Bdellovibrio bacteriovorus: one gene and its partner. The protein of the gene in region 1 binds, or shares a complex with, the protein of each later gene. Links are inferred from orthologs where the notes say so. Each region holds a gene or a part of one and is shown in the gene's direction. Other genes may lie near its edges.

Region 1 (14,634 bases):
CCACGCGCTTAAATCGGTTGGTGCATGAAGCCGATGCTCGTGGATTTTTTGAAGGTATCGAACATGTGATTGATTTTGGCGCAGGACTCGCCACCGCATCCCTGACGCTTTCAGAAAAGCATCATTTCAAGTTTCACTTGGTCGAACGTTCCCAAGAACCGCAAAAACTGATCGAAAAATATTTCACACAGTTTAAGGCTGAAGAGTGGCAAAAAACCTGGGGCAAACAAAACCTCAAAGATCCCAAGAAAACTTTGGCATTATTCAGTTACTCTTTGACCGAACTTTCCGACATCCCTGATTGGGCTTACAATTGCGAGGCCTTGATGTTGGTGGAACCTTCCACCCAGCAAGATGGGCGGAAGTTGTTAGATTTAAGACAAAAACTCATTGATAAGGGCTATCAAGCCTGGGCGCCCTGCACTCATCAATTAGCTTGCCCACTTTATTCCCAATCAAAACACGATTGGTGTCATGATCGCGTTCACTTTGCCGCCCCTTCTTGGTTTTTGAAAATGGAAGAGCAACTGCCGATGAAAAATCGCACGCTGACTATGAGCTATGTATTGATGCGAAAAACACCGGCCCCAAAAATCCTGGCGGCTCGCGTGGTCGGTGATCGCTTAGAGGAAAAAGGCAAAGACCGCCAGATGGTCTGCCGCAGTCCCGAAAGGGAATTCCTAGCGTGGCTGCATAAAACAGGCTTACGCCAAGAAATTCCGCGCGGAGTTTTGATTGATCTGCCCGCGGATTTACCAAAGGTTTCAAACGAACTTCGCGTGAATCAAGAAATCAAGGTATTAAAGTAATGTCCTTATTAAAAAGATTTCTTTTCCTGATTCTTTTAGCTGTTTCAGCCACGACTTTTGCGGAAGAAACTAAAAGCACTCAAGAAATCTTAGCCGAAGAATACCAATCTCAAGAAACTCCATTTTGGGAGCCGCAAAAATCTGATCAATTAAAAGTCAAAACGGGATTTTCAGTCCCCAGATACAGTGTCGAATTCGATAGCCCAAACAAAACCAAAGCGAAATTTGAACCCAATGCAAATTCAAAAGTATTTTTGAATTTAGGCTATCGCAATCTTTCTGCCACCGCTTCCACGACCCAAGCGCAAAGCCACGAAGATGAATCCACCAAAGGCAGCAGTGATGGAACCGACTTTCAATTCAGACTTTATGGTAAAAGAACCTATGAGTTCTTTTACCAGTCCTATCATGGCTACTATTTAGATAACTCGGCCGAGCTTGATCCAGCCTATGTAAATACTGATAAAAAAATTCTGTATCCCCACCTAAAAACTCAAAATTATGGGATGAATTTTTTCTGGAATTTAGACGACGAAGAGTTCTCTTTTGCCGTGGCCTTTGATCAGGCGGGACATCAACGTAAAAATGCTTTGGGCTGGAGTGTCTTCGGTCACGCCAGCCAATCAAAAATCACGAATGGCAATCAATCCCTCATCCCGGCGAGTGCCGCGCCTACTTTTGGCTCGCTTGCCGATATCACTGATATCAATAGATTCACGCTTGCCGGTGGAGCGGGCTTTGGTGCGATCTTGATTTTCAAAGAAAAATATTATGCCACGGGACTCTTGGCGCTAGGTTTAGGTTATCAAGATGCCCAGTTTAAAAGTACGGATGGCGGTCAGGAAAATAAAAAAGATCTGGGCACTTATTCGACCCTTCGAATGGGTGCCGGTTACAATGGCCAGAAACATGTCGTGGGACTTCAGGTTTTAGCTGAGCGCGTAGGCTCTAACGTCGGCGATGGGGAAATCGGTGGCACCTTGGCTGAACTGAGTCTTGCTTATTCCTATCGTTTTGACTCTGTCAGTTTACCACCCCTTGATGTGATTTCTTCTTGGCTTGATTAGCTAGGTCCTAGTTTAAAATCTCAAATCACGACATTCAGTTTCGATCTGACCCCTTACCCTTGTGAGGTGTTCCTAAGTAAGCGAAAATGTAAAAGGTGTCACCATTGACTCGTCCTTAAGTGAGACGGGTTTAATTATGGAAGGTTTAAGATGGGACAGGAAAAAAAGAACACGTTCTTGATCGTCAGTGGCGATAAAGTGCGCGTGCAGAAGTGCACCGACATTTTAAATCGCAATTTCCCTAACTGTTCAATCTTTCACAGTGCCGAATGGTTCGAGACAAAATACAAGCTGGATAACGTCCATCCCAAAGCCATTTTGGTGGATGAGTATTTACCTAAAGGCTCGGGCTTTGACGTCGTCACCAAGGTTTTAAAAGAGCGTAACAACAATGACATTTCGATTATCATCATGTCTTACGTGAGTGACCATGATGCCTTTACCAAAGAAGTGGCCTCCGGCCGCGTGCAGTTCTTAAATGAACCCGACCGCGAGTCGGCCCTGGTAGAGTGTGTTTCGAAAATAGTTTCACCCCATAAGGTAGAAACTCAAGTTCAATATCAAATCAAACAGCTTGAACCCGGAGCCATTCTATTTGCGGAAGGTGAAAAAACCGAGCTGACCTATATCGTAAAAAAAGGCAGCCTGCGCGCCTATTGCGCCAGCCCCGAAGGGGACAAAATCACTTTAGGTGAGATCGTTGCCGGTGAGTTTGTCGGCGAAATGGGGCATTTTAATCACGAACCTCGTTCGGCCACCGTCGAAGCGATTACGGATGTCGAGCTGATTGCCATCCCTAATTCGGCGGTAGACAACGTCATCTTTACCCGGCCGTCATGGGCTAAGGCGCTGGTAAAAACCCTCTCAACCCGACTTAAAAAGGCCAATAAAGCATTAGCTGGCTAGATTTTTCAAAGACCGCCTTCGCTCTTTAAAATTTTTCGGGGCCGAGTTATTTTTTGGTCCATGAAAAAACAAATCATTCTTAAAAGCCTTATTGCTTCCTTGGTTTTAATTTCGAACACAACCTATGCTCACGAATTCGATGACATCGAAAATCAAGATGCCGAAATCGAAATGACGGAACAAATCCGTTCTGAACAAAAAGAATATTTTGAAGAACTTCAAGAAAACTGGATGCGCGGCACATGGGCGCGTCCTCGCGCCGGAGGCAGCTGTAAATACGTTTCTAGTATTTTCTCTCCGCCCCCAGCAAAAACGGTGGTGCTGACTTTTGACGACGGTCCTTCTTCGTCACTGACTCCCCTAGTTTTAGATATTTTAAAAAAGCACGGGGTCAAAGCGACCTTCTTTATGAAGGGCAATGCCGCCACTTCAAAAATGAGCATCGTAAAAAGAGTGAACGCCGAAGGCCACATCGTGGCTAATCATTCTTACAGCCATCCGAATTTCCACACATTATCACAAGGGACTCAAGTCAGTGAATTCACAACAACAGATTCGATCTTGCGCTCAGAGATGCCATCTTCGACCAAACTGTTCCGTTATCCTTACGGAAACTCGACTTGCAGCACGAACGCCTTAGCACAAAGACAAGGGTATAAAATCGTAGGCTGGCATGTGGATTCTTGCGATTGGGCCTTTTCTAAGAACGGTTATGTTACATCAAAACAAGCCGCTCTTTGCGCGGTGAAACCCGCTAACACCGCGAACTTTGCCGGACACGTTCTGAGCGAAGTCCGACGCCTTAATGGTGGTATCGTACTCATGCACGAAGTGCATCAGCGCACAGTGTATTCTTTAGATGAAATCATCGTCAGATTGAAACGCGAAGGCTTCACCTTCACAAATCTGAACGACCCAAAAATGGCCCGCTACCTAAAATAGGTCGCGGCACCTAATATAAGAATTTTAATAGTCTTTGCGGCTCATCACGCTAATTACAATCGCCGTCGGATGACTGTGTTCATCGGCGGTCAAAGAATAAATGACTCTCAAGCCATCTTTAGTTTTGTAAAGATAACGATCCTCACCAATTTCCTCTGAATTCCTCATCACCTGATCTTTATTTTTTGCGGACTCGACCATTTCAATGAACTGAGAGAGTCCCGAGTAAGCCCCCCCACTCTCTTCAATTTTATCTCTAGAGTGGCGCGTAAATAGTAATTTCATTTAATGATGTCCTTTATAACACTGCTATCGACCAACTCGTCGTCATATTTTCCCGCAGCTACGAGATCTTTATATCGTTGAACAATCACGTCGGATAACTCTAATTGGATATCACCGACGAGGGACTTAAGGCGTCTATCTGCGTCTTCAATTTTATAATAGTACCAAAATGCAATCGGAATTAAAATAATGAGTAGCCAAAAAGACCACAGGGACAAAAGCTTATTCCATTCGGTTCCATTTTTGTCTGTCGTCTGATTTACAGTCACTCCGACCAATAGTGCAATTCCAATGGTAGTGACTGCAAATACCAAGGTCCGAAATAGCGGACTGTGAAGCCATTTTTTTTGATTTTGTTTTTTTGCCATCGAAACAATTATAAACAATTAATTGTTAATTTTGAATCAAAATTTAAAAACTAGATCTTAGATATAGAACATGTTCCTACGATTACAAACTAAGGCGAATCAAAAGGGTTCAGCCGCGAGGCGGAGGATTTCGGCTGCCACGGAGGCGTACTCCTAGTACGTCGGAGAGCAAGCCCGAACCGCACAACGAAGTGGATGGGCCCTTTTCATTCGCCAGATCGAAGACGAAAAAAAACCCGAGGCGTCCAAGCCCCGGGTGTTTAAAAATAGTCGAGTTTTAATTTGAATCGCAGCCTTGAAACGTTCCGATGTTAGGCTGAAGACCGCTTCTTAATCGTTAAGACCGAATCCGGAGATTGGAAACAACGACAAAGAGATCTGATAAGTTTTCCCTGGAGTTGCCCCTGCATCTAGTAACTGGGCAATCTCGCGGCGGAAAGCTTTGATTCTTTCTTTGGCTTCTGGAAGACGGTTTTCATCCACGTTGATAGAGATCGTAGATTGTTCGCGCTCTTCAGTTGGCATCTTTTCTAGAAGGCGCTCCAATTTACGTTTCATCTTCTTTTCGCGGCTCATCTCGCCAAAACGAGATAATTCTTCCGGTGAAAGGTTTAAACGCTCCCCAAACATGCGAATAGTACGCATTGTTACTGTGCGTTTGCCATTAAGAATTTTGGACAAGAATGACGAGTCCACTTCCAAATGACGTGCGAAAGCACGCAGCGAGTAACGAGGATAGTTTTGGCTACGGCGAGCCAATTCATCTTCAAGAAACTGTCTAAAATCTGAGTTTTTATTTACATCCTGCATGAGGACACAATTATTGATAGCAGACCGAATAATCAATAACTTGTTCACGCCTTACATACATTTAATGCTGCCCAAAGAGGTTGCGTTAAGTTCCGATTAAAAAAATTTTATTTCTTATTAAAAATCAATAGCTTACGAATCCGTCCTCGCTCATCAATTTGGCAATCTTCATTGCCGATTTCGTAATCAAAGTCAGGAATCTCAGGCAAACTCTGAAGTAATTTTTCAGCTCTACCCTGGGGGCATAAAATCAATTTTTTTGCTCGCAGAAGCCCACGGGAAGAAATCGATCTTAAAATCCTTTCGATGGTAAAAGCGCCCACCCCCGCAATCACGACGTTGCCCTCAACCGGTGTCAATAAATCCTCCCCCGCTAGAGGCAGAAAGAAAGCTTGGGCGGAATGATCTTTTATATAATGCTCTTGTTCAAAACGCCGCTCAAGTTGCTCAATTATATGGCGAACCTGATCTACGAAGTGAATAGACGGAAATTCACCGCTTTCATAGGCATTCAGGCCCATATAGCCATGGTCGCAACAGAAGTCCCACACCGGGTTTCCGGGAATCAGTTGATCGTAAATAAGCTGCATGCGCGGGGAGAGTTTGAACATCGAGCAGTATAAATAGAATCCTCGTTGACTGTCTGTCCAGGGGAAAGGAAACTCGCCTGGCGGCTTGCGCCGCAAGATGTGCAGCGGGTGAGCCCGCGGAACTGGATTAAGATGAAAAAGACACCTTTAGCAGAAACTCATGAAAAGTCCGGCGGCCGCATGGTCGACTTTGCTGGTTGGTATATGCCTGTTCAATACACGGGCCTTCGCGAAGAACACGACAATGTTCGTAAGAATGTGGGTTTGTTTGACGTCTCTCACATGGGCGAAGTCCGCGTTAAAGGACCTAAAGCTCTTGAGACTTTAGAATGGTTAACCACCAATGACGTTTCTAAATTGAACGACGGCGAAGCTCAGTACTCTTTGCTTCCAAATGACCAAGGTGGCTTGGTTGATGACATCATCGTTTATTGCCTAACAAAAAATTCGGACTATTTGGTCTGCGTAAATGCTTCGAACAAAGACAAAGACTTTGCGTGGATGACCAAACATAACAAAGGTGCTGACATCACAGATGAAAGCGATATGTGGGGTCAGATTGCGATTCAGGGACCCAAAGCCCTAGAGCTTTGCGATCGCGTTTTTGGCTTTAAAGTCAGCGAAATGAAATCCTTCACCGTGAAAACGGGCCAATTCCAAAACTACAAAATCATGGTCGCAACCACAGGTTATACCGGCGAAAAAGGCTGTGAGGTTTTTGTGGAAGCTGCGGGAACCCCGGCTTTATGGAAGGCCCTTATGGAGCAAGGCAAGGACTTGGGAGTCGCCCCTATTGGTTTAGGCGCTCGCGATACATTGCGTACAGAAATGAAGTACTCGCTTTACGGCCATGAGATTGATGACACGACGAATCCATATTCTGCGGGTCTTGGCTGGGTGATTAAACCGGCTAAAAAAGACTTTATGGGGAAGTCCATTATCGTGGGCAAAAAAGAGGCAGGTTTAACCCAAAATCTTGTGGGATTTAAGATGCTTGAGAAGGGCATCCCTCGTCAGGGTTACGCCCTGTTTTCTTTTGACAACAAAGAAATCGGCAAGGTAACTAGTGGGACACACTCACCGACCCTGGATGAACCTATCGGAATTGCTTTCATTGATGCGGCTTACGCCAAAGAAGGAACGGAATTCCACCTAGATGTTCGCGGTCGCCGTGTTAAAGCGGTGGTTTGCAAAACCCCTTTTGTGACTAAATAAGGAGCCTCACATGGCATTTCATATTCCTGAAGACTATTACTACACTAAAGAACACGAATGGGCTCAAGTTGATGAGAACATCGTCACTGTTGGTATCACTGAGTTTGCTCAAGATTCATTGGGCGAGATCGTTTACGTTGAGCTTCCAGAGGAAGGTCAAAAGATCACTCAAGGCCAAACTTTTGGTGTTGTTGAGTCGGTTAAAGCCGTGAGCGACCTTTATGCTCCGGTTTCAGGCACTGTTATCGAAGTAAATGCTTCTTTGGGTGATGACCCTTCAGTATTGAACGACGACCCCGTGAACGAAGGCTGGTTGGTTCGTATCGAAATGGATACTGAAAAGGAACTCGCAAATCTGATGCGTGCTCCGGACTACAAAAAATTGATCGCTGAGAAGTAATTTTTTACTTGCAAGCGCCTGGCCGATTAGGCTAGAAATGACTTTCGAATTTTAGGTGTGCCCCGCTGGTGAAATTGGCAGACACGCTAGACTTAGGATCTAGTGCGCAAGCGTGGGGGTTCAAGTCCCTCGCGGGGCACCAAATCTCTTCTTGAAAGAGATCCGCAAAAAGCTGACTGGATAAGTCGGCTTTTTTTATTTTAATCCCCCCAAAAAAATTCTTAAGACTTTTTGGCCCAGGATGCACAGTAGGCGTCGGCTAAAACGTATTTGCCAGCAAAGATCAAACAAGTGCCAACTTCTTTTCCTGCCCGAATTTCTTTTTTTGCATAGAATGCACAGTTTGCGCAGTGATTGCCTTTACTTGCTGGAACTTTTTTATAGTCTTCAACGTATTTCACCGCCTTGGCGGTGGAATCCCCTGGGATTAAAAGAGGGATGACACCTTTTGATGCCTGGGCCTCAGCTCGTGATGGACCTACAAAATTAAACGCCGTTATTCCACCCACAACAATGGCAGCGTTTTTAAAAAATGCTCTTCGACTTATTGATTTCATTGGACTCTCCTGATTCTTAAAACCCTGCCATGGTAATAATTAAATGAAAATGCAGCTGATGGATGCGCAACTTTTGTCACCGGCCTATAGAAACTTCCCAGTGTAAATCTGGACAATGATTTTAGGGTCCTTATCTTGTGGCATCTTTTTCGCTATGGATCCTCCTATTCGGAGGCTCTGGTGCGTTCTATCATTCTTGCTTTAAGCGTTTTTCTTTTTTCTAAAGCGGTGGTTGCCGACCAAGTTCGTTATATTCCTCACTCTGAAGGCGCGTTGGCGAGCTTTTTAGATATCATTCAGAACTCGCGTAAATCGATCGATATGACCACGTTTATCTTTGAACCCTGCCATGCTAGCACTCTGGTGGTGATGGATGCCTTGGCGGCTAAGGCGCGTTCAGGAGTTTCAGTGCGCATCCTGCTTGATGCCTTTATGCACGATAAAAAACAAGCGTGGCAGTTGAACAACTATTTTGCTCAACAGGGGATTCAGATCCGTTGGTTTAATACCAGTCCGCTTTTAAATTTGAACTTCCGTTCGCACATCAAGCTGATTGTTTCTGATGGGCAAAAATATATCACTGGCGGACGTAATTACGCGGACGAATACTTCGGCCTTTTTGAAGGCGCCAACTTTATTGATCGTGATGCTTTCGTGGAAGGTGCTTCGGCGAAAGAAGCACAAAAAGTTTTTAATACGATGTGGGCCTCTTCTTGGACGAAAACAGTCAAGCCCTCGCATACTCGTATTTCGTGGAAAGAAGTTTGTGAATATGATGAGTCCGAGCGGGCTGCTGAAATCAAAGATCATTTTAATAAATACCGCACTGAACTGGTGAACGCTCTGCCATTACGTTCTTGTCCTGACACCCATTTCATCGCTGATGAACCCGGTGCTAAAATTTTAGATCAACATCGCAACGGCATTGAAATGGCTGAAAGCAAAGGCAAACATACGACGGCTGAGTTTTTAAAATTCATTCGCAATACTAAAAAAACTATGGTGATGGAAAACTGGTCGCTGATGCCGCATGAAAATATGCGCTATGAGTTTTTCGACCTACGCTGGAAGAAAATTCCGGTTTTATTTATCACCAACGACAATATGGATGGCCCGGGTATTTTGAAATACGCCGAGGACAGCCATAACAATCGTGCGGCTCGATTGCAAAACCAAGGTTCGATGGCCGTAAAACAGATTTCCATGCACGGAGCCTTGCAAGATAACTGGTTATTATCCCCGCCTAACACCGAATACCGCCTGCATGGCAAAGTCGGCGTTCGCGATGATAAAGATATTATCGTCAGCAGCTTTAACATTGATCAACGATCCTATTCTTTAAATATGGAGTCGATGATCCTGGTTCGCAATTGCCCTGCTTTTGCTCAAGATGTGGACGCCGGCTTTAATGATCTTTTGATCGTTTACGAACAAGATAAAGCCGCCGGCGTTCCACCGAACAATAATGACAACCTGCTTTGGACGGTCCTAGGCGCTTTGGGCGCTAGCTTTTTCTAAGAACGGGAACCATTCTCCAGGCCGCTTCGGCGTTATTAAACGGCACGCCCGTGGACATAGCGCCATACCAATCGACAATCTCAAATACCCCCGAGGCCGCAACCAGGGCCGCGAATTCCGTCGCGGTAAAGCAACGCTGTGGCGATTGATCCTTGAGGGTTCCAACTCTTTCCCCGTCTTGATATTCCATTTTCAACGATACATTGGTTATCTGGGAAACAGGGTCAAAGGTGTCGCTGGGGGAACCCCACTGGATTTTCACTTTAATGCCGTCTTTCTCCATCTCCCATTCACTCGCGGTGGATTTAGATATTTCAAAAACGGACTTGGGGTGACTCATCTCTAAAATATACAAACCACCGGGGTTTAAAATCTGCGCCACGGACCTGAGATGTTCAATAACGGCTTCATTTGAAAGCAAGTACGAAGTCGAATCCATCAGCAAAACGGCTAAGTCATAGCGATTTTCAGACTGATACTTGATCATATCAGCGCACTCGCAGTGAACGACGACACCCGCTTTTGCCGCTTTGTCTTGGGCATAGGTGGTCATCTCTGCCGAAAGGTCCACGGCGGTCACACTTTGCAGGCTCTTAGCCATTTCTAGACAGTGCAAAGCAGGGCCCGCGCCGAACTCTATAAATGAGTTTAAATGTGATTTTGAATGTTTTTGAAATACGTCTTCCAAAAACCGACATTCCTGGGGAACATCTTTAAAATCAAAGGCGATATCGTAATATTTTGCGAACGAATAAAAATCTTCGTGAAATTGAGATTTCATGACTAACTCCGAAATAAATTAAAATAAAAATAGAAACTAAACGCCGCGAACCCTATTTGGGGCGGTCGTATATAAAAAACTGCGTTTTGGAAAGCTAGTTAGTCATTTGATGAGCGGAAGATATTCGATACTTGCCTTGCCAGGCAAGGTAAATTTGTAAACTTCATAAAATGGCGGTTAAGGCTTTTCTTTCGCGGACTTATGCACTATTTGCCTAGGGGAAACAACCCTAAGGAGCCGAAATGAAAGCCATTCTTTTTTCTGCGTTATTGTCTCTGGTGTCTTTAACTTCCTTTGCTGCTGCTACTTCTGAAGAGCAAGTGGCTCAACTTGGAAAGTCAGCGATTGCAGCTTCGACTTCAGATCTTCAAGAACTTCCTTTTAGCATCGACCGACTTGTATTGCAGGCCGTGATCAGCAATGGCAACCGAGTGACTGAGATCACTTACTTGGCTAATGATTTTGAAAGCTATGAAAACTGCTCTTTTGATCCCCGCAACGATGCAGGCTCTTGTGACCTTTATCGCTGCCAAGCGGACGTGCGCGTTATCTTAAGTCAAAACTATACAGCCAAGGTAAAAACAGAAAATGTTCGCAACTGCAAATTTGTGGAATACGTAAGAAACTAGCTTGAATCCTAGGCGCCATTTTTGCTTTAATGGCGCCTATGAAATTAATGGGCCACCGCGGGGCACGGGATAAAGCTCCAGAAAATACGTTACGTTCTTTTTCTCACCTGATCGAAGCTGGCATCCCCGCTGTTGAATTTGATATTCACGAAAGTGCAGATGGAGTTTGGGTGGTTCATCACGATGACACCTTGGAACGCACTACGAAAGGCACAGGACATTTATCTTCAAAATCCTGGGCAGAACTCTGCAAAATAGAAACTCATGAAGGCGACCCTTTACCGCGCCTAGAACAAGTTCTGGAAATTTTCAAAAACACCTCGATGGAATTACAAATCGAACTGAAGTCCCCAGGGAATTACCAGGCTCTGGCCCAAGTTCTGCGCTCGTCCATCGACGTTTCTAAAATCACTATTATTTCTTTTAATCATCGCTGGCTTTTCGAATTTAAAAATTCCGCCCCCGATATTCGCACCACATGCTTGCTCTTTGGCTTACCCATGAATCCCGTGGAAATTGTCAAAAGCGCTAAAGCCCAAGGGCTTTCACTCAGCGTAAATTGGATTGATACAGAGTTGGTTCAAGCTTGCCATCAGGCAGGATTCACCGTCACGGCGTGGAACGCGAATGATCCCGAAACCTATCAGGAGATGAAAGCCTTGGGGATCGACTACTTGGGTACGGACAAACCTTTCACTGCACGCGGCTGGTCTAAATCCTGAATATCCATTTCGCAAAGGGAAACGATGCCTTTAACGTGCATCGTATTGCAGTTGAATGAATAAACTTTTGACAGTGATCAGCCTTATTACGTTTGTCAGCTGCACGGCTTTTTCAAGCCCCTCTAAACCCTTTAAAAAAGCCTTGGTCATTGGCGGAGGTGGTATCACGCCAGGTGTTGCCTTAGGCATGATCGCGGGCGCCAAAGATGCGGGCTATAATCCGGATGTAATCCTTGCCGCTTGCGGAGCCTCTTTGGGGGCGGCCCTTTATGGGTCCTTTTCTTCCCCTAAAGAAGCATTAAAGTACGCCAAGTCCGAGGAATTCTATTTACGCTTCCAAAAGCTTGTCAGATTGGGGGCGTGGTCCGCTTTAGGATTAAAAAACAAAATGCAAACCGTTTTGGCAAATCCCAAAAACTTGCCCGAAATTTTTGAAGGGAATATCTTAAAAATTCCCAATGAAGCTCAAGGTCTTTTACCGTCAGAAAAGTTTCCTTTAAGCAAAAACAAATCTCGCTTGATAATCCTTGCCGCCCGCGCCTCGTTCGGTCCCGAGCATCAAGGTAAAGACACCGGCACTGGATCTTTATTCAGAGAAAGTTATCTTACGGATGCCGCAACGGCCAATGAGCTGCGTGGATTTGAATCACCGGTAAAAAAATCTTTTCCTTATTCGCGTGTGGATCGCAAAACTGAAGTTCGCAGTGACGTGGCCTTAAGCCAGGCCGTGCGCGCCTCGATCACCGATCCTTTTTATGTAAATCCCACCCGCATTGGAAATTCCTATTACTGGGGTGGAGCCGTGGATCTGTTTCCCGTAGAAACCGCTCAGCATTTAGCTGAAGAGGTTTTAATGAATTTTCCGGGCGGTTTGTATAATAGGTTTGAAGACCTCGCGATCTCTAGCACTTACGGATTTGCGCAGTCAGATCGCACCACGGAAGTGTCTCGACTTAATGACATCAAGTGGATTGATACGTCAGGGTCTCACGAGTTAGGACTGGATCCGGGACTTTTTGGTGTGCTTTTTATAAATCGATTTCCCAGCTCTCATGAGAAATTCGCTTACATCATTCAAAAGCAATTCAATCTTGGATACGCTCGCGCGGTGGAAGCCGTACGCCTACAAAAAAATCGCGTCAACGTGCGCACGCATCTGCGACACACCGAAGTCGGCCGGCAATAACGAATTTAATGGCCAAAAGTTCCTGGGTGTGATTGAACTAAGTCATGAACGAACCAACGAACTGCCCAAAATGCCAATCCGAAAATATTTATCAAGATGGAAATCTTTGGGTTTGTCCTGAATGCTCCCACGAATGGACTCCGCAAAATGCAGCTGCGACAACAGAGACTGAGGCCGACACGCGCATTCGCGATGCCAACGGAAATGTTTTGCAAGATGGCGACACAGTCACCGTGATCAAAGATTTAAAAGTAAAAGGGTCTTCGTCCGTCGTCAAAGTGGGCACGAAGGTAAAGAACATCCGCTTGGTGGATGGTGCTGACGGGCATGATATCGCGTGCAAGATTGATGGCTTTGGTGCGATGAATTTAAAATCGGAGTTCGTCAAAAAAGTCTAGGGCCCCGCTCTACGTCTTGTTTTAAAGTGAGAAATTTAAAGTTATTCGCCTTTAATTAGTTTTTAACCCTATTTCAATTTAGTCTCGTGTTTTTCGGGAAATTCGCCCCAAAAGTACGACGATAGCCGTGATATTTTTGTCCAATAATTCCAAATTAAATCATATCTCACCTTGAGCAATTTTAAGTGAGTAATAAGCCGCCGAAAACATTAAGAAAAGCTGTTCCTCTTCCGATGAATATTTCAGTTAAAGGAACTTTACGGAAATGTCTGAGACAACGGCTGGTTCATTAAAAATTCGAATAGGATTTTTATTAGCGGGGCTAAGCCTCGCAGCCAGCTCATATTTTTTCTTATCCCACTCGCAAGAATCCCCAAATTCAAGAAAATCAATCGCAACGTCTCGCGATCATCTCCCCGCATCGGCGGAAGAAAATATCGCAATAGCTCCAACCACGGTTGACGAACCTGCCAATGAAAATCTAAAGCCTGTAATACAAAATACATTGGCCGAAACCTCCCCAGCGAAAGTTTCCACAGTTCAAATTGAAATGGCCCCGCAAGTCATTCCCGAAAAAAATCCCGAGACTTTAAAAACCTCAAAAGAAGAAGAAACAAAACTTCTTTTACCTAAGATTGATTTTTGGGCGTGGGCGGGACTGGGTGTGAACTACACAAGCTCTTCTCAAACCGTGGAAGGGTTTTCTGAACTTGAATTCGGTCGCATCAAAGGCCCATCGACGATGCTGCGTGCGGGTTTTTATGTCAGCGATAACGCAGGCCTTGAATTAGGATTTAAAAATACTCCGGGCGAAGCAAAGTCTTCAGAAAGCATCACTGTGAATGATGGTGAGTACAACTGGCTGACCATGTCGGCAGAAGCTCTTTATCGCCCGGTGGAGAAAGTAAAACACAGCGAATGGACTTGGCGCTTAGGTTTACAACAACACCAAATGCCATTTCTTCACGTCGACGGCGCGAACGAAGTTTCAATGGTCGAAACTTCGATGACAAATCTTTCTCTGGGGTTTGAATATAAAAAGCAGCTTAAAAAGCGTCTGCGTCTTGAATGGTTGATGCGTTACCAGTACCCGATTGCCGCCTCTAACAACGAAGGCACGAATTTTAAAGTCAGCCCCACGGTGTCATTTGATGGCTCCTTGGGAACGGCTTATCAACTTAGCGAAAATACATTCATCGGCGTCTATTGGTACGGTCAGTATCATGATTTTGATTTTAAATATCAAACACCCTCTACGGCGGAGGTGTCGGGACGACAAAGTCTTTTCTTCACCAACTTTGATTTAAGACTTGGGATGGAGTTCTAAATGGCAAAAATCTGGTACGTCCTGGTGACAATAATATTTTTAGTGGGCTGCCGCGATACCGGAGGCGGCGTGGTCGGTTACGTTAACAGCGCTTTAGACCGCTCCACCCTTTCCACGGCAGCAT
Region 2 (14,565 bases), on another replicon or contig:
TATCACGCTTAGTTGTTCCTTAGAATGAACGTTGTTGTTAAGCCGTCGGTCCCTCCCGACGGCTTTTTTATTTTACAGCCGGTACTTCCCTCGATAGCATCAGGTAAAAACGAGGCACCATGGTTTGGCTTACAGCCTTAAACATCCTTGCATATGGCTCTCAGAGTTTTCTGGAAAGCAAACTCGTTCCGATTATTTTGATTGGCATCTGTCTTGTGGTTTTCGCAATTAGAAAATTGAAAACCCATCTGAGCCTAGCGGCCTGCACGTTTGGAGTTCTTTTACTGACCCAAATCGCATTCCTTAGAGACTTATGGCCCCTGCCTAGTGTTTTTATGACGTTAACAACCGCAGTTCTTTTATGGCGAGCCCAAGACACAAAATGGTACGGCTTGATTGAGTTTAAAATCCGCCCTGCGATGATAGCTATTTTGTTGGGTTTATTATCATTCGGCACGGTGGCTGCTTGGGTTCACTTCACCGCTCCTTCCATGGAACAGATTCCATTTAAAGTTCCAAATGGAACTCCCTTGATTGAGGTCACAGGCATGATTTTAATTTTTGCCGTACTTAACTCTTTCGCTGAAGAGTTTATTTTTCGAGGTCTTGCGTTGAACATTATGATGCCAAAGTCATTTTGGATCGCCAATGTGATGCAATCCACCGGCTTCATGTTTTTACACTATAAAGGATTTCCATTTGGTTTGTCGGGTGCGCTTTTAGCTGGAGCTTTCGCATTTATAATGGGCCTTCTTCGCTTTAAAACCGGATCTTTGACCTATCCGTGGCTGGCTCACTTTGTCGCCAATATCGGGATGGGATTTCTCCTGTACTCTCTGCTCTAAAACCCGCTCACGACAACGCCGCGCAGAACCGATGCGGTGGTGAAATCTTAACTTCCGATTTTCGAATCCGGCCATAACTCAAATAGCGGTTATTAGAATGCCAGGCGAGGAACAGACCTTAATAAGGCAAATCCTTAAATGGATTTCCTACATCATAATTATATTGGTATTTGTCTTTGTACCCTTAATTGGGGTACAATATGAAAACGGTCGTCAACCGGGCGGTTATATCGAACGAAGCGACGGCACACTCGAGTTTTTGCAAGTGCTAGAGGTGAATAAACATATGACTACAAAAAAATTTGTCGGGATCGAAACTTTAGCCTCTGAATTTGGACCTATGACCTTAGGTCTATTGATTCGCTCCTTGCGTGAAGCTCAGGAAATATCTCAACAACAATTGGCGCAAAAACTGAAAATCTCTCGCGCGCACCTTTGCGATATCGAAAAAGGCCGACGACTGGTCAGCCCTGAACGCGCTGGTAAGTTTGCTAAAATCATTAAAGCTCCTGAATCCACAATGATTCAACTCGCCCTTCAGGACCTATTAAGAGCCGCCAAACTCCCCTATCAGGTCGAACTTAAGAAGGTGAGCTAGCTCACAGCTCAACGCATCGTTTCTTTTAGGAGCTTTCCTCAGACTCTGCCGCTGGAAGCAGATACCCTTTACCTCGTTTCTGGGGTATACTCGTGGGCACCTAAATACCTCTGGAGGAAAGATGCTATTCCCTGAATTAACTCCCGCACAAAAACGTAAAAATTTTCGCGACGCTTTGAAATCGGGCAAGCTTTTGCAGTTTCCTGGCTCATGGTCGCCCCTGGTCAGCATGGAAATCGAACGCCAGGGTTTTGACGGAGTTTACATTTCAGGATCCGTTCTTTCTAATGACCTAGGATATCCCGACATCGGTTTGACATCTTTGACTGAAGTCGCCCAACGGGGCCGTCAAATTTCTCGCACCACAAAACTTCCGACCATCATTGATATCGACACCGGATTTGGTGAACCCATGAGCGCGACCCGCACGGTGCAAGAGATGATCGAAATGGGCCTCGCGGGTTGCCATATCGAAGATCAAATCAATCCAAAACGTTGTGGTCACCTTGATGGCAAAGGTCTGGTCACTGCAGCAGAAGCCACCAGAAAAGTCGCTGCCGCCGCTCGCGGTAAAAAAATGGATGAGAATTTCCTTTTAATCGCGCGCACCGATGCACGCGCGGTGGAAGGTCTAGATAAAGCCATCGACAGAGCCAAAGCTTACATCGACGCTGGTGCTGATTGCATTTTCACCGAAGCTCTCGAGAACGAAAAAGAATTTGAAACTTTCCGTAAAGCCGTCAGCGTTCCGTTGCTAGCAAATATGACCGAGTTCGGCAAAGGCCGCCTGTACACGTATCAAGAGCTTTCAAATCTTGGTTACAACATCGTGATCTATCCCGTGACCACATTCCGTTTAGCCATGGGCGCGACTATTCATGGTTTGGCTGATATCAAAGCAAAAGGCACGCAAGAAGGTCTTTTAGATCGCATGCAACATCGTAAGGATTTGTATGCGCTGACTCGTTATGACGAGTACAACTCTTTTGATTCCAGCATCTTTAATTTTAAAGTAAGAGAGTAAGCGCAGCTTAACGCTGTGCTTACGTAAACGGGACCTGGCACCGATGAAGAAGTTAAAAGTTTTTCTTTCTGAAAGTAAAAATCCGCATCTCAATATTGCGACAGAAGAGTGGATCTTTGATAACCTGGATCCTTCCCAGCAAGTTTTGTTTTTGTGGCAGAATGAAGAAACTGTCGTCATCGGGCGCAACCAGAATCCTTGGAATGAATGCAATCTGGCGAAAATGAAAGAAGATAAAGTCCACCTGGCCCGGCGTAAAACCGGTGGCGGCGCGGTCTTTCATGATTTGGGCAACATCTGCTTTACCTTTTTATCCCCACGCGAAGAATATAAGCGCGAAAACAATGTGCAAATCATTTTTAATGCCCTGAAAGAGCTGGGTATTACGGGCGAAGCTTCGGGGCGTAATGATTTGCTGATCCCCTTCCCCGACGGCCCCAGAAAATTTAGCGGCAGTGCTTATCGCGAAAAAAAGGATCGTGCTTTTCATCACGGCACCCTATTACTCCACGCCGATTTAACTAGATTAGGGAACTACCTGACCCCAAACCCTAAAAAGCTGCAAGCCAAAGGCAAAGAGTCGGTGCGCGCAAGGGTGGCAAACTTAAATGAAGTTCGTCCCGGCATCGAAGCTAAACACATCGTCGAATACATGGTGCCCGCGTTTGAAAGGTTTTATGACGGCAAAGCCGATATCGAAATGCTTTCGTTAGCCACTGTGAATAAGAATGCCGAACTTAAAGGTCACTACGACCAATTAAGCTCTTGGGAATGGCTTTACGGGAACACTTTAGAGTTCACCCACAAGATGGATGAATATCTTTCATTGGGATTTTTTGATTTTCAATTCAAAGTCGAAGACGGCGTTATCAAAGATGTGCATATCTATACAGATTGCCTGTACCCTTCTTTGGTGGATGAACTGACGACCCGCCTTAAAGGACAGCCTTATCGTGGTGATTCGGTGAAGGCCGCGATCGAGGCCGCAAAAACAAAACACCCGGATTTGATCGCGGGTGTTTCTGAGTTGGGACAGTGGCTTTTAAAAAATATTGAAATTTAGCGAATTGCTTTTAAGTTTGCACAAGAGTACTGCTTGTAAGCCACCTTATTACCGACATTTTTGTGGTCGGTATAAACATTGGCACCAAGCAAAACATCTGAATCCGCCGTCAATTTAAGTTCTACAGAAGAAGAACTGTTCAACTTGATTGAATAAACTGTTTTCGTTGAATCATAAAACCAAGGACCACTGGCAGAGCCCGACATTGTGGCAAAGAAGGATTCTTTTTGCGCCTTGATTTCAGGAACATCCACAACCACTTTGTTGATACGACGTCCGTCCATATTCAAAGTGATTTTGCAGGACTTATTCGTAAAAGCAATTTTGCTGCAAGCCGTGTCGGTCGCAAATACACCGCCCGAATCCTTACATTGCTGGCGTGAGGTCACCACACCTTGATAAGTCGTTGTTTTCGCTTGAGCAAGGGCGCCCAAGAAAGTGACCGAAAGAACCAAAAGAGTCGTCTTCATAAATCCTCCAAAGTTTTTAATCCACGCCTTACTAAGCACGAAGTGTACCGGCCATTTTGGCTCTAAGCTCAGCGAGGGCCGTTTACAGAAGGAAAATAGGATAAAAATGAGCTTTCTCGCGCAAAAATTGTTAGCCATTCCCGGGGGCCAAGCGGTATATCCAACCCATGCTTGATCTCCTTATTATTCAACATGAAGACGATACGCCCCCAGGAAGCACCCTTGAATGGGCAAAGCAACGCGGCCTTAGCACGTATGTGTGGCGCGTGGACCAAACCCCGCCCCCCTTCCCTCCTGCGCAGTTTAAAGCTCTGGTGATCTGCGGCGGGACCATGGATACGTTTGAAGAAGACAAGCATCCTTGGCTTAAAACCGAAAAATCATTTCTGAAAGAATGCATCGCCGCCAAAAAACCGATCTTTGGGTTGTGTCTGGGCAGCCAGCTTTTAGCGGAAGTTCTGGGAGGTCGCTCTTATCCTTACCACAAATGGGAAATCGGCTTTGTGCCGGTGCAACTGTTAGACGAAAATCCGCAAAAAACACTCCACGTTTTTCACTGGCATCAGTGCACTTTTGATTTGCCCCCGGGGGCGGAGCTTTTAGCCACCAATGATTTCTGTCCCAACCAAGCTTTTACGTTTGGGAATAATATTATGGCGACTCAATTCCATCCGGAAGCCACCGAAAAATGGGTTGAAGAATGCTCAGACTCTGTCGAAGACGGGCGCAGTTTTACCGGGATTGTGCAAAATAAAAAAGAGATGCTCGAAAGCATCTCTTTACGAAAACCCATGCAAGACTGGTTTTTTCAAAAACTAGATTCTTGGTTTGAAACTACATAGCAAACACGCGCGTGCACGAACGAATCATCAAGTGATCGCGCGTAAGACCTTTTTTAGCCAAATTCAAAAATTCTAGGCCCGAGACCGTATTAAAGAAATAGGTACGACCAATGTATTTTGGGTTCTCAGCTCCTGGGGTGATCGGGGACGTTTGCATTCTGATACCCGTCTGTCTTTCAAACTCATTCTTAAAGGTCACATGGAAGTCTTGACCCCACTGGGTATAACTATTGTTCGAAGGCGAAACGTCCGCCAACGTCAGCCACGAGGGCTCTTTGTTTCCTTGTAAAATTCCAACGGAAACTCTTAAGCGGTCTTTAAGAACATTGTCTTTTTCCCAGACGCGAGTGATGTCCTTACGACCAATAGCTTCAAAATAGTTTTCTAACAAAAATGCATCACCAAAATCGCGTAAAGCGATCTTACCGGTGGGGCGCATATTCGCATCAAGCTCGACTAAAAAGTTTTGCGAGTGCGGAGAATCGTAAACCATTCCGGTTAACGCCATAAACTCCGCCAAGGCTTTCGCTAAAGGCTTGTTATAGTGTTCATTCCAGTAAGTCCCAGGATCATCAGAACCATTCAGTTTAGCGATCTTGCGACCCGTTTCATCATGCATGATGGAAAAACCCGGCACGTAGGTTTTACCAGAATTAGAAAGACTGTCGTAAGAACGAATGACCAAACCTTGATCCAAACCCTTGATACCAAAGGCCATCGTTTCATCTAATAGAACGATGTTTTGCAACGCCGGTTGATTTTTTAAAGACTCGGCCACGAAATCCGTGATCTTACGGATTTGCTTAGCATCATCCCAAGTCTGTTTTTTATCGGCCCAATAGCCACCGGTATTATCGGTAGATCCCTTGATGGAAAACTCCGCGCCATTATGAGGATCTACGGCAATATAGCTGCGAGAAGCCGTTTGATAACCCTCAAAATATTTATAACGTATTGCGGGAATGCCGTTTTGCCTTAAGAACTTCTGAACTTCTTTATGCCATTTGGTGTCTTCAGGATTTAAAATCCAACGGACATACTTTTTCCCATTGCGCTCAAAAATCATCGACTGCACAAATTGCGGAGGTGCACGCAAGGCCACATTGGCTTCAACCAGCTCTAACGGAATTTCAAAGTGTTCCAACATAATCTTTTGATTTGAACGAGCCGCCACCGCATTGGATTTCGTCTCATACGTCACCAGTCTTTGCATTTCATCGGAAATAGCTTGGGCCGCCAGCGACCATAGCTGCAAAAACACAAACCCTAAAGCCAGAATAGAACGTAAATGTCTCATTAATTGTCCTTCCACGATTACATCTACTAAAAACTATTGAAAAATCTTATTGCACGACGGATGGGCGGATTCGTTGATCAAATCTTTGATCACACCGAACTCTAAATGCGGGTTCCCGCCCTTATCGGCATGAAGTTTATCCGCTCCTTTACCACCGACAAACCAAGCAAAATCAACTCCCCGCACGCCCGCGTTCTTTTTCCATTTGCCTTCGATGGCCCGTCCATCGCGATCCAGATACAAGGTGTACCGACCCTCTAGGGTTTGCAGCAATGAACCATTCGCCACTTGAGCCTTCGTCGGACGATTGCTCTGTTTGATGTCTACTTCCCCCAAGGTTTCTAAAACAAAACTGACATCGACTTTTTCAATCGCGTCGGGATAAGCCTCTCGTTCGGTGGGTGTCAGTTTTTTCTTGTCACTTAGCGTGCGCTTATAACCGACCACAGTTTCATTCCAGATTTCTGATCCCAGGTGGGAATCAATAATGAAAGGCTTTTTATTGACGGCTAAACCGTAACGTAAAACCAGGTCAAACACCGCGGCATTGGGTTGATTTTGCGAACGGCCTTTGCGTGAAGGCGAGCCAATCTGCGCGTACTCTTGAGTATAAAAATAGCTGGCCCCAGCTAAAGCCTTTAAATCCGCGGGTTGGAAAACCACTTTTTCTCCCGCCGGATTGGTGCGTTCTACCGCAAACTGAGGTTCGGCTAACATAATCCCCGCGCAACGAACACCGTTACAAAAACCTTCCCAATCTTGAATCTTGGCCCCTTGTCTTAAAGGACCGCGAAAGTTCATTTCGTGATCCGTCGTACGAAAATCATAGAGGCCTAAAAGGACGTCATATTTTTCGACAGGCGACAATTTTTGCCGCTCCTCAGGCGTTAATTTCATATATGAATTCTTATTTAAGACTGTGCCTGGATGCTTAGATTCAGTCCAACGCTGAGCAATTCCCCCCTGATACATAGGAAAGTAATTGCCTGCCCAAGGAGCATTTTTTTCGGCCAAACGGAACTCTGCCGGCCCTTTAAAAGGATTTAAATAGGACTCAACACCCTTTTTTGTGATGTTAGAAAAGCCTAAGGACGACTTATACCAATAGAGATCATCCGCCAGAACCCCGGCGTGTGAGGCCGAAGACAGAAACTGACTAAAGATCAGACATATAATGACGTACCGACGTAACATACCTAGCTCCAAGTGATTGCACGTGGCGGTACGATGCAGAAATGGTGCCGAAAGGTTTTGACCGGGTTCGGAGGCGGAGTTAGCTTGAGCCATTACTTTAATTAACTTAATGCGCCGCCCAAATATGGGATCACGGAGCATGATCTTTGTGGAGAATTTATGGCTGAATATATTAATCCAGATTACGTTCCAGAACCGGAAAAGATGAATGTGAAAAAAGGTCTTGAAGGTGCGGTGATCGACACGTCTTCAGTATCTAAAGTAAATGCAGAAACCAACTCCTTGGTTTACCGTGGTTACCCCGTTCAAGATTTAGCAGAAAACTGCTCGTTCGAAGAAGTGGCTTACTTGATGTACAACGGCGAATTGCCAAATGCGTCTCAACTTGCCGACTTCACAAAAAAAGAGCGCGGCTATCGCGAGATTTCGACGACTTTGTTGAACGTGATCAAAGCTCTTCCGCAAAAATGCCATCCGATGGATTCTATTCGCACGGCCGTTTCTTTCCAAGGTTGTGAAGATGCGCGTATCTGGGATTCAACGCCTGCAACAGATATGGACAAAGCCATCCAATTGCTAGCAAAAATTCCAACGATGGTGGCGGCGGATTACCGCTTCAAAAAAGGTTTGGATTTCATTCCTCCGAAAGCAGATTTATCTATCGCGGAAAACTTCTTCCACATGTGCTTTGGTAAAGTGCCCGCTAAAGAAGTGGTTAAAGCTTTCGACGTTTCTTTGATCCTTTACGCGGAACACAGCTTCAATGCTTCGACGTTCACCGCACGTGTGGTGACTTCAACTCAATCGGATCTTTATTCTGCGACCGTAGCGGGTATCGGCGCCCTGAAGGGACCTTTGCACGGTGGAGCGAACGAACAAGTCATGCACATGATGATCGAAATCGCGGATCCGGCTAAAGCCGAACAGTGGATGATCGATGCCTTGGCGCAAAAGAAAAAAGTCATGGGTTTTGGTCACCGCGTGTATAAGTCTGGCGACTCTCGCGTACCGACAATGAAAAAATACGCCCAAGTCATGGCCGACGTTATCGGCGATCAAAAATGGATGAAAATGTACAACAGCTTGGAAAAAGTGATGGTAGAGAAAAAGAAAATCTATCCAAACCTCGATTTCCCGGCAGGCCCGGCTTACTACATGATGGGCTTTGAGATCGACTTCTTTACACCGATCTTCGTGATGGCGCGTACTACGGGTTGGTCCGCGCACATTATGGAGCAAGCGGCGAACAACCGTATCATTCGTCCTTTGAGTGAGTACGTGGGTTCACCTCAACGTAAAGTGACTCCGATCAGCGAACGTAAATAATTATTTAAGGGCTTCGGCTTTTAGATAGAAAAATGAATATCAACCCCAGGATTTAAGCCTTTTAAGGTTTAAATTTCTGGGGTTTTGTTTTTAAAGAGAAAGAAATATGAATTCTGAAAAACTAGGCGACTTAGAAAAAAAGCCTTTCAATTCACTCCTTGAAGGTCCGCGCATCAAGATGGCCCATGCCTCCCCGTTGTACTCGCAGCAAGTTTTTGACTACATCCAACGTGATCATGCCTTGGGCGGTCGGATTTATCCTTGGGTTAAAACTTTGGAAGAGGTTGAGCAATATGTGGTTAAACCTGTCACTATGGAATCAAAAGACATTCATTATTTAATTTTTCTTGGAGACAAAGCCATTGGGTCCGCCCACGTGCATACGATCTCCTACCTTGATCATAAAGCCGAGGTCGGATACGCGCTTGAAACCGCCGAGTATGGAAAAGGATACGCCAGCGAAGCCTTGCAGCTGTTATTAGCAGAAATGAAACGTCTTGGTTTTAACAAGGCCATTATCAGCACGACTCAGGATAATGTGGCCTCGATGAAGGTCGCCGAACGCAATGGTTTTAAACGCGAAGGACTGTTTGCGCAGGACTATATCGAAAATGGCCGCTTTGTGGATTCGGTTCTATACGGAAAGCTGTTACGGTGACTTTACCCTTAGAAACCATCAGTTTTTAGAGCAGATAAAAACTTGCTGGGTGGAGTTCCCGTTTTCGCTTTGGAATTCATCCATCACTTTATAAACGGCATCGCGCAGTCGTTCTTTGAACGCGGCCAATTGACGAGTTTCAACGGAAAACACTGAATACAAAACAAGATTGTTAGGATTGTCTGTGAACTCAGCCGGGCTGGTGGCAATTTCTCGTCCCAATTCGCCCACTAACGTGCCCAGTTCTTTGCCCGTAAAATTGAGCATGTCCACCGCAGTCTCATTAGCAAAATAGCGTCCTTTTTTTTCGGTGACTAGCCCTGAGGTTTCTAGGATCTCGATATTTCTTAGCGCTTCCACTTTTGAAAGTTTACTTCGTTTCAAGATATCCTCTAACGAAGCCCCCTGCTCTTGATCACCCAAGGAAGCATAAACCAAGAAACATTTTTTCTTAGAAACAACCTTTCCCAACAAGGGGCCCAGCGTTCTAGGTGTCCGATTTCCCGTTTTAAAGGATTTTCTGAGACGCAGAATTTCAACCGCGATTTTATCTTGAGATAAAGGGCTCAGTTCGGGCTGCTCTTGGCCGACCAACAGTGCAAAGTACTCTTGCGCCATCTTGGGAATATTAAGAGCATGGCGAATAGAACGAAGACTTTCTTTAGAAAGCTTCTTTTTTCCAGACAGGTATTCGGAAAGAAAACTGCGAGAGCTAAAACCACAGTGCCGTGAAAATTCCGCGACACTGATGGGCTTCGCCCCCGATTTTTGAATTTTTAAAGCGGATCGCAGAAAGCTTCTGGGATCCGTCTCATTCAGCAGTTTTTCGACGTCCACTTAGTTGCCGACAGAGATGCGTGGTTCTGCGCTCGAGTTAGAATCGTAAGTGATTTCTGAGTTTTTATAACAGATAACCGCAGTTTCAATATCACCCGGACCATCAGCCAAAATAGTCAATGTCCCCGAAGCGCCGTTTTCTTTTCCGTCCATTACAAGTTTGATAGAAGCGTCTTTATTGAAAACGATCACGCCGCTGCCATTAGACTTCAAAGTCGCCGCAGAATCGTCAAGACGTGTTTTCGTGCCGTCGTCTTCGTTGTTAAGCACAACCACGGTATTGAATTTTGAAGGCGCTAGCGAAGGCACCAGCCCGATGGAATACCAGATATCACCATCATCTTGTTCACAAGTGTAAGCGGTTTTTACAGTTGTTTGGCTCGCTTGAGCCGCAAAAGAAAGACTTAAAGTCGCAAAAGCTAAAAGGAACTTTGTCATGGAATTCTCCTGTGTATGGGAGGGTTATGCCATGGGGTTTCCGTGACCTTCTATTAAAAAAACAGGGGACGCTTTAAATCGCGTTCGCTAGCGAACATTTTAAAAATCGCCTGAACTATTTACTCAAAACGTCTAATTCCTGCTCATTTCCTCGCGAAGTCTTCCGCCAAAATCTCATGGACGGCAGCCGCCCCGGCCATGCTGCCCGCAGCACTGGCCATTAAAACTGAATGCATCATAGTGGAGCTATCACCGGCAGCATAGACCCCGGGCACCGAAGTCTCATACTTCATGCCGATTTTATAAAGACCCATTTCATTCAACTCACATCCTAAAGAAGTTCCTAAGGAAGATTTTATTTGGAACGGCAATACCGGCGTCATAAAAATGCCTTCTAAATTTATTTTTTCTCCGTCGACAAAGTGAACGGACCTTAACTGTTCTCCCACAGACTCCAGGTGAGTGATTTTTTTTGAAATCCAGGGCACTGTGTTTTTTTCTAAATGCCGAATAAACTCCGGATCAAGATTTTCAGCGCCGTTTGTTAATAACACCAAATCTTTAGAAAGCCCGCGAATCATGGGCACCATGTGGGCGGCAAAAGTAGCATCCGACAAAAGGGCTAATTTTTTATCGCGCACTTCATACCCATGACAAAAGGGACAGTGAAAGACGGACTTCCCCCACAGATCTTTAAGTCCCGGAATATCGGGGTGACGATCTTGAATACCTTCCGCCAAAATCACTTTGCGAACATGAACGTATTTACTAGAGGAAAGCTCGGCCCGAAATCCCGCCGATTGTTTTTCGATGCTTTTCACTGATCCTGAAAAAAACTCCGTAGTTCTGTATTTTTCAATGTCCGCCATGGCAAGCTTGCGCCATTCTTGCGGATGAATGCCGTCTCGGGTGGGGAAAGAATTTAAGTGGGACGAGGGGGCATTTCTGGGCCTGGCGTCATCGCATAGAATCACTTTTCTTTGCATGCGCGCTAAATTTAAAGCCGCACTTAAGCCCGCAGGACCACCACCCACGATTAAAACGTCATAATCAAACTTCATAAAGACCTCACATCCTTGGTTTGATTATAAGCCGCTCAGGGCGAAATGATAATTTCTGATTTGTGGACTTATTGATACCTTTATGGTATCAATAATACATGGACTTACAAAAGCTTAAAGCCTTTATCGTCGTCGCCGAAGAACTTAATTTTCGCAAAAGTGCAGAAATCTTAGGGATGTCCCAACCTCCCCTGACCCGTCTTATTGCCGCCTTAGAAGAAGAGCTAGGCACCAGCCTTTTTGAACGCACCACCCGTCAGGTGACATTGACGGCTTCAGGAATTTATCTACTAAAGCAAGCCCGCGAGATCTTTCAATCCATGGAGCGCATCGAATCGGAAATCAAGCAGATCGGAAAAATCAAATCGGGGGACTTGCGAATCGGATTTTCCACGGCCGCTTTTTTGGCAAAGCTTCCCCGAATTATTGATGCCTTTCAGGAACGCTTTCCTAAAATTAAGTTTGAACTCGCCCAAGAGTCGGAAAAAGAAATTTTAAAAGGTCTGTATTCCGGAGACTTCGACGTCGCCTTTTTAGAGGGCACGGACCAACACGTGAGCCTTAAAAACGAACTCGTGAAAGATCATAAGTTGGGTGTTTTACTTCCTCGCAAACATGCCTTGGCAAAAAAGAAAGAACTGGATTTTAAAGAACTTAAAAATGAGACTTTCATTTTGCACCCCCGCGACGAAGCGCGAGTGATTTATGAAAGTTTCACGCAAGTTTTTGAACAAGCCGGATTTAAGCCCAAGGTTTACATGAAAAACCCCCGGGAAGTGTGCCCCATCTTAGTCGCCACCGGGCGAGGAATCTCTTTAAGTCTCGCTGGCACCCAGAATATCGCCCCCGATGACACCGTATTTGTGCCTGTTAAAAACTTCTTTTTACCCGTCTCGGTCTATTGGAGCCCAGATAACGATAAGGCCGCCTTGGCCAGTTTCCTCAGTTTTACTCTGGAATCCCAAGCCACCCGGTCTAAATCTTTAGAGTGCGTGACTGATGCTATTGTCAGAAGTTAGAAAGCTTTCTAAAATAGAACATATGCTAAAAATGCTTCGCTCTTCGGCTTTCATTTTTTCGATCTTTTTATTCGGCTGCAATGGCGGTGGAGATGGTGGTGGGACAACGACCAGCTTCCCCTATTCAAAACCCTCGCTTTATTTTAAGTCTACGCAAAAAATTGTGGTCGATGTCTACTACGAACCCGGCGCAGAACCTTTTACCGGATCTACTGCCGGCGGACTTAATTATTGGGATATTTTAGAAGACAATCTCAACGAGATATTTAAATACCGCAGTTCGGCTCCGGTCGTCGTCGTTCCGAAGGCATTGGGCTCAATGACGGCTCTTTCTAATAACGCCAAATCATCATGGCTAGGAACAGAGATCGTCGCCCTTCACAACCAAACGGCACACACGGATTCCACCGCGACTGAAGCGCATTTTTATTTGTATTTCTTAAATGGCTATTACAATTCCGGCTCAGGTGCAAGCACGTCGGTCATCGGCGTGAGCCTGACCGGCACCCCGATTATTGCGATATTTAAGGATGTCGTAGAAAGTACGGGGGCCAACCCCGCGGGCCCCGTTCCGAAGTATGTCGAACAAAGCACCTTGGTGCATGAAATGGGTCATGCGCTAGGTTTTGTGAACAATGGCGTGCCGATGGTCAGCAGTCATCAAGACACCGCCCACGGCGCACATACCACGAATACAAATTGTGTGATGTACTGGCAAAATGAAGGGGCTTCGGGCCTACAGAGCTTTGTCGCGCAATTTATTACCAACGGCACGACCGTGATGTGGGGCAGTCAGGTGTTGGCGGATGCGCAAGGTTACAGTCAGTAATTAGTTGGCCGCCACCAAGGGACGAAGACTCGTCACTTTTCTTTCAAGCTTATAAAAGCTCATTAAATGGGGCGCCACTTTTTTAAGATGCGGTGATGTCACATTCAAGGACAGCACGTAATCACTTTTGCGCAAAAGGTTTTGAAAATCAAATTCATGCAATCCACGCAACTTGCCGCCATTTTCACGACGCAACTTCATCACTTGAGCCATCGCCAAAACATGACGATTTACATCTTGAGCGTAACGAGATTCCATAGATTTTAGGTCTACCGATTTATACCAACGCTCCACATAGCTCATGGCCGAGGCCTCTAAAAGTCCACGCGCTTGCTCATCCAATCGCTCCGCACTTTGCTTGGCTTCCAGAATGTTTTTCTGAAAGACAAAACGCTTGTTAGCTGGATGCACAGGGGCGCCAACTTGTGGCTGTCTCATTTCGGGATTTTTAGGTCTAAACCCAAATAATGCGACAACAGAAACAACAATAACTAGGGCAGCAAAGTAAGCTTGGTATTTTCTCTTCATACTTCAGGGTTATTACAATCTGCGTGCCTGTTTTATTTTGAGACAAAAAATGTTGGACAATCCCTCCCTCCTCGATTGAAATCAGCCCAAGCAGAAAAGGACTTTTTGATGAAATATTCGATATTATTAGCACTTGTTCTTTTAACCACCTCTTGCTCGCATTCTGCGAATACAAACTCTTTAGGCTCGGCCCACGCACCCAATTCGTCATCGCCGGTGACCAACTATGTTTCCAATATTCCCACGCGGGGGATTGATTACAACGATGACCTCACCAAAATCGCTTTCGGTTCGTGCGCCAACCAAGATCAACCGCAACCACTGTGGAAAGATGTCTTAAGCACGCAACCCGATTTGTTTTTGTTTATGGGCGACAATGTCTATGCCTCTAGCCCCTCGCAACAACCTATTGCGGATCAATACCGCAAACTTGACTTGATCCCCGAATACCGCGCGATCCGCGAAAAAGTTCCGTTCTTAGCGACGTGGGATGATCACGATTATGGACAACGCGATGGCGGTGCGGATTGGGCGGG

Evidence for each region.
Region 2: the proteins of gcvH (region 1) and AZI86_RS18715 are in contact, whole or in part, in a crystal structure (PDB 3A7A), measured with the Escherichia coli proteins. The link is inferred for Bdellovibrio bacteriovorus from one-to-one orthologs.

The regions. Positions count from the first base shown.
Region 1 is NZ_LUKE01000001.1:1,984,891-1,999,524, reverse strand. The notes cover bases 5,806-8,697. They hold gcvH (glycine cleavage system protein GcvH), read left to right. Parts: upstream 5,806-7,002; coding sequence 7,003-7,392; downstream 7,393-8,697. Other genes in these bases: AZI86_RS09720 (phospholipase D-like domain-containing protein), read left to right, coding at 8,130-8,697; AZI86_RS09725 (high-potential iron-sulfur protein), read right to left, coding at 7,614-7,949; gcvT (glycine cleavage system aminomethyltransferase GcvT), read left to right, coding at 5,910-6,992. In the rest of the region: AZI86_RS09780 (small ribosomal subunit Rsm22 family protein), read left to right, coding at 1-809; AZI86_RS09775 (DUF4421 family protein), read left to right, coding at 809-1,876; AZI86_RS09770 (cyclic nucleotide-binding domain-containing protein), read left to right, coding at 2,027-2,782; AZI86_RS09765 (polysaccharide deacetylase family protein), read left to right, coding at 2,843-3,724; AZI86_RS09760 (hypothetical protein), read right to left, coding at 3,749-4,009; AZI86_RS09755 (hypothetical protein), read right to left, coding at 4,006-4,377; AZI86_RS09750 (DUF4423 domain-containing protein), read right to left, coding at 4,708-5,235; AZI86_RS09745 (SAM-dependent methyltransferase), read right to left, coding at 5,295-5,777; more of AZI86_RS09720, read left to right, coding at 8,698-9,467; AZI86_RS09715 (class I SAM-dependent DNA methyltransferase), read right to left, coding at 9,454-10,248; AZI86_RS09710 (hypothetical protein), read left to right, coding at 10,491-10,877; AZI86_RS09705 (glycerophosphodiester phosphodiesterase), read left to right, coding at 10,916-11,599; AZI86_RS09700 (patatin-like phospholipase family protein), read left to right, coding at 11,655-12,785; AZI86_RS09695 (zinc ribbon domain-containing protein YjdM), read left to right, coding at 12,830-13,183; AZI86_RS09690 (hypothetical protein), read left to right, coding at 13,449-14,510; AZI86_RS09685 (beta strand repeat-containing protein), read left to right, coding at 14,511-14,634. UniProt on the Escherichia coli protein: The glycine cleavage system catalyzes the degradation of glycine. The H protein shuttles the methylamine group of glycine from the P protein to the T protein.
Region 2 is NZ_LUKE01000008.1:4,085-18,649, forward strand. The notes cover bases 1,698-4,520. They hold AZI86_RS18715 (lipoate--protein ligase), read left to right. Parts: upstream 1,698-2,510; coding sequence 2,511-3,530; downstream 3,531-4,520. Other genes in these bases: prpB (methylisocitrate lyase), read left to right, coding at 1,698-2,467; AZI86_RS18720 (hypothetical protein), read right to left, coding at 3,527-4,000; AZI86_RS18725 (type 1 glutamine amidotransferase), read left to right, coding at 4,168-4,520. Outside these bases: ahpF (alkyl hydroperoxide reductase subunit F), read left to right, coding at 1-12; AZI86_RS18700 (CPBP family intramembrane glutamic endopeptidase), read left to right, coding at 336-845; AZI86_RS19305 (helix-turn-helix transcriptional regulator), read left to right, coding at 1,132-1,443; more of prpB, read left to right, coding at 1,565-1,697; more of AZI86_RS18725, read left to right, coding at 4,521-4,842; AZI86_RS18730 (ferric iron reductase), read right to left, coding at 4,835-6,139; AZI86_RS18735 (hypothetical protein), read right to left, coding at 6,173-7,426; AZI86_RS18740 (bifunctional 2-methylcitrate synthase/citrate synthase), read left to right, coding at 7,493-8,659; AZI86_RS18745 (GNAT family N-acetyltransferase), read left to right, coding at 8,766-9,317; AZI86_RS18750 (hypothetical protein), read right to left, coding at 9,336-10,154; AZI86_RS18755 (hypothetical protein), read right to left, coding at 10,155-10,592; AZI86_RS18760 (NAD(P)/FAD-dependent oxidoreductase), read right to left, coding at 10,736-11,653; AZI86_RS18765 (LysR family transcriptional regulator), read left to right, coding at 11,752-12,672; AZI86_RS18770 (hypothetical protein), read left to right, coding at 12,695-13,501; AZI86_RS18775 (hypothetical protein), read right to left, coding at 13,502-14,029; AZI86_RS18780 (alkaline phosphatase D family protein), read left to right, coding at 14,138-14,565. UniProt on the Escherichia coli protein: Catalyzes both the ATP-dependent activation of exogenously supplied lipoate to lipoyl-AMP and the transfer of the activated lipoyl onto the lipoyl domains of lipoate-dependent enzymes.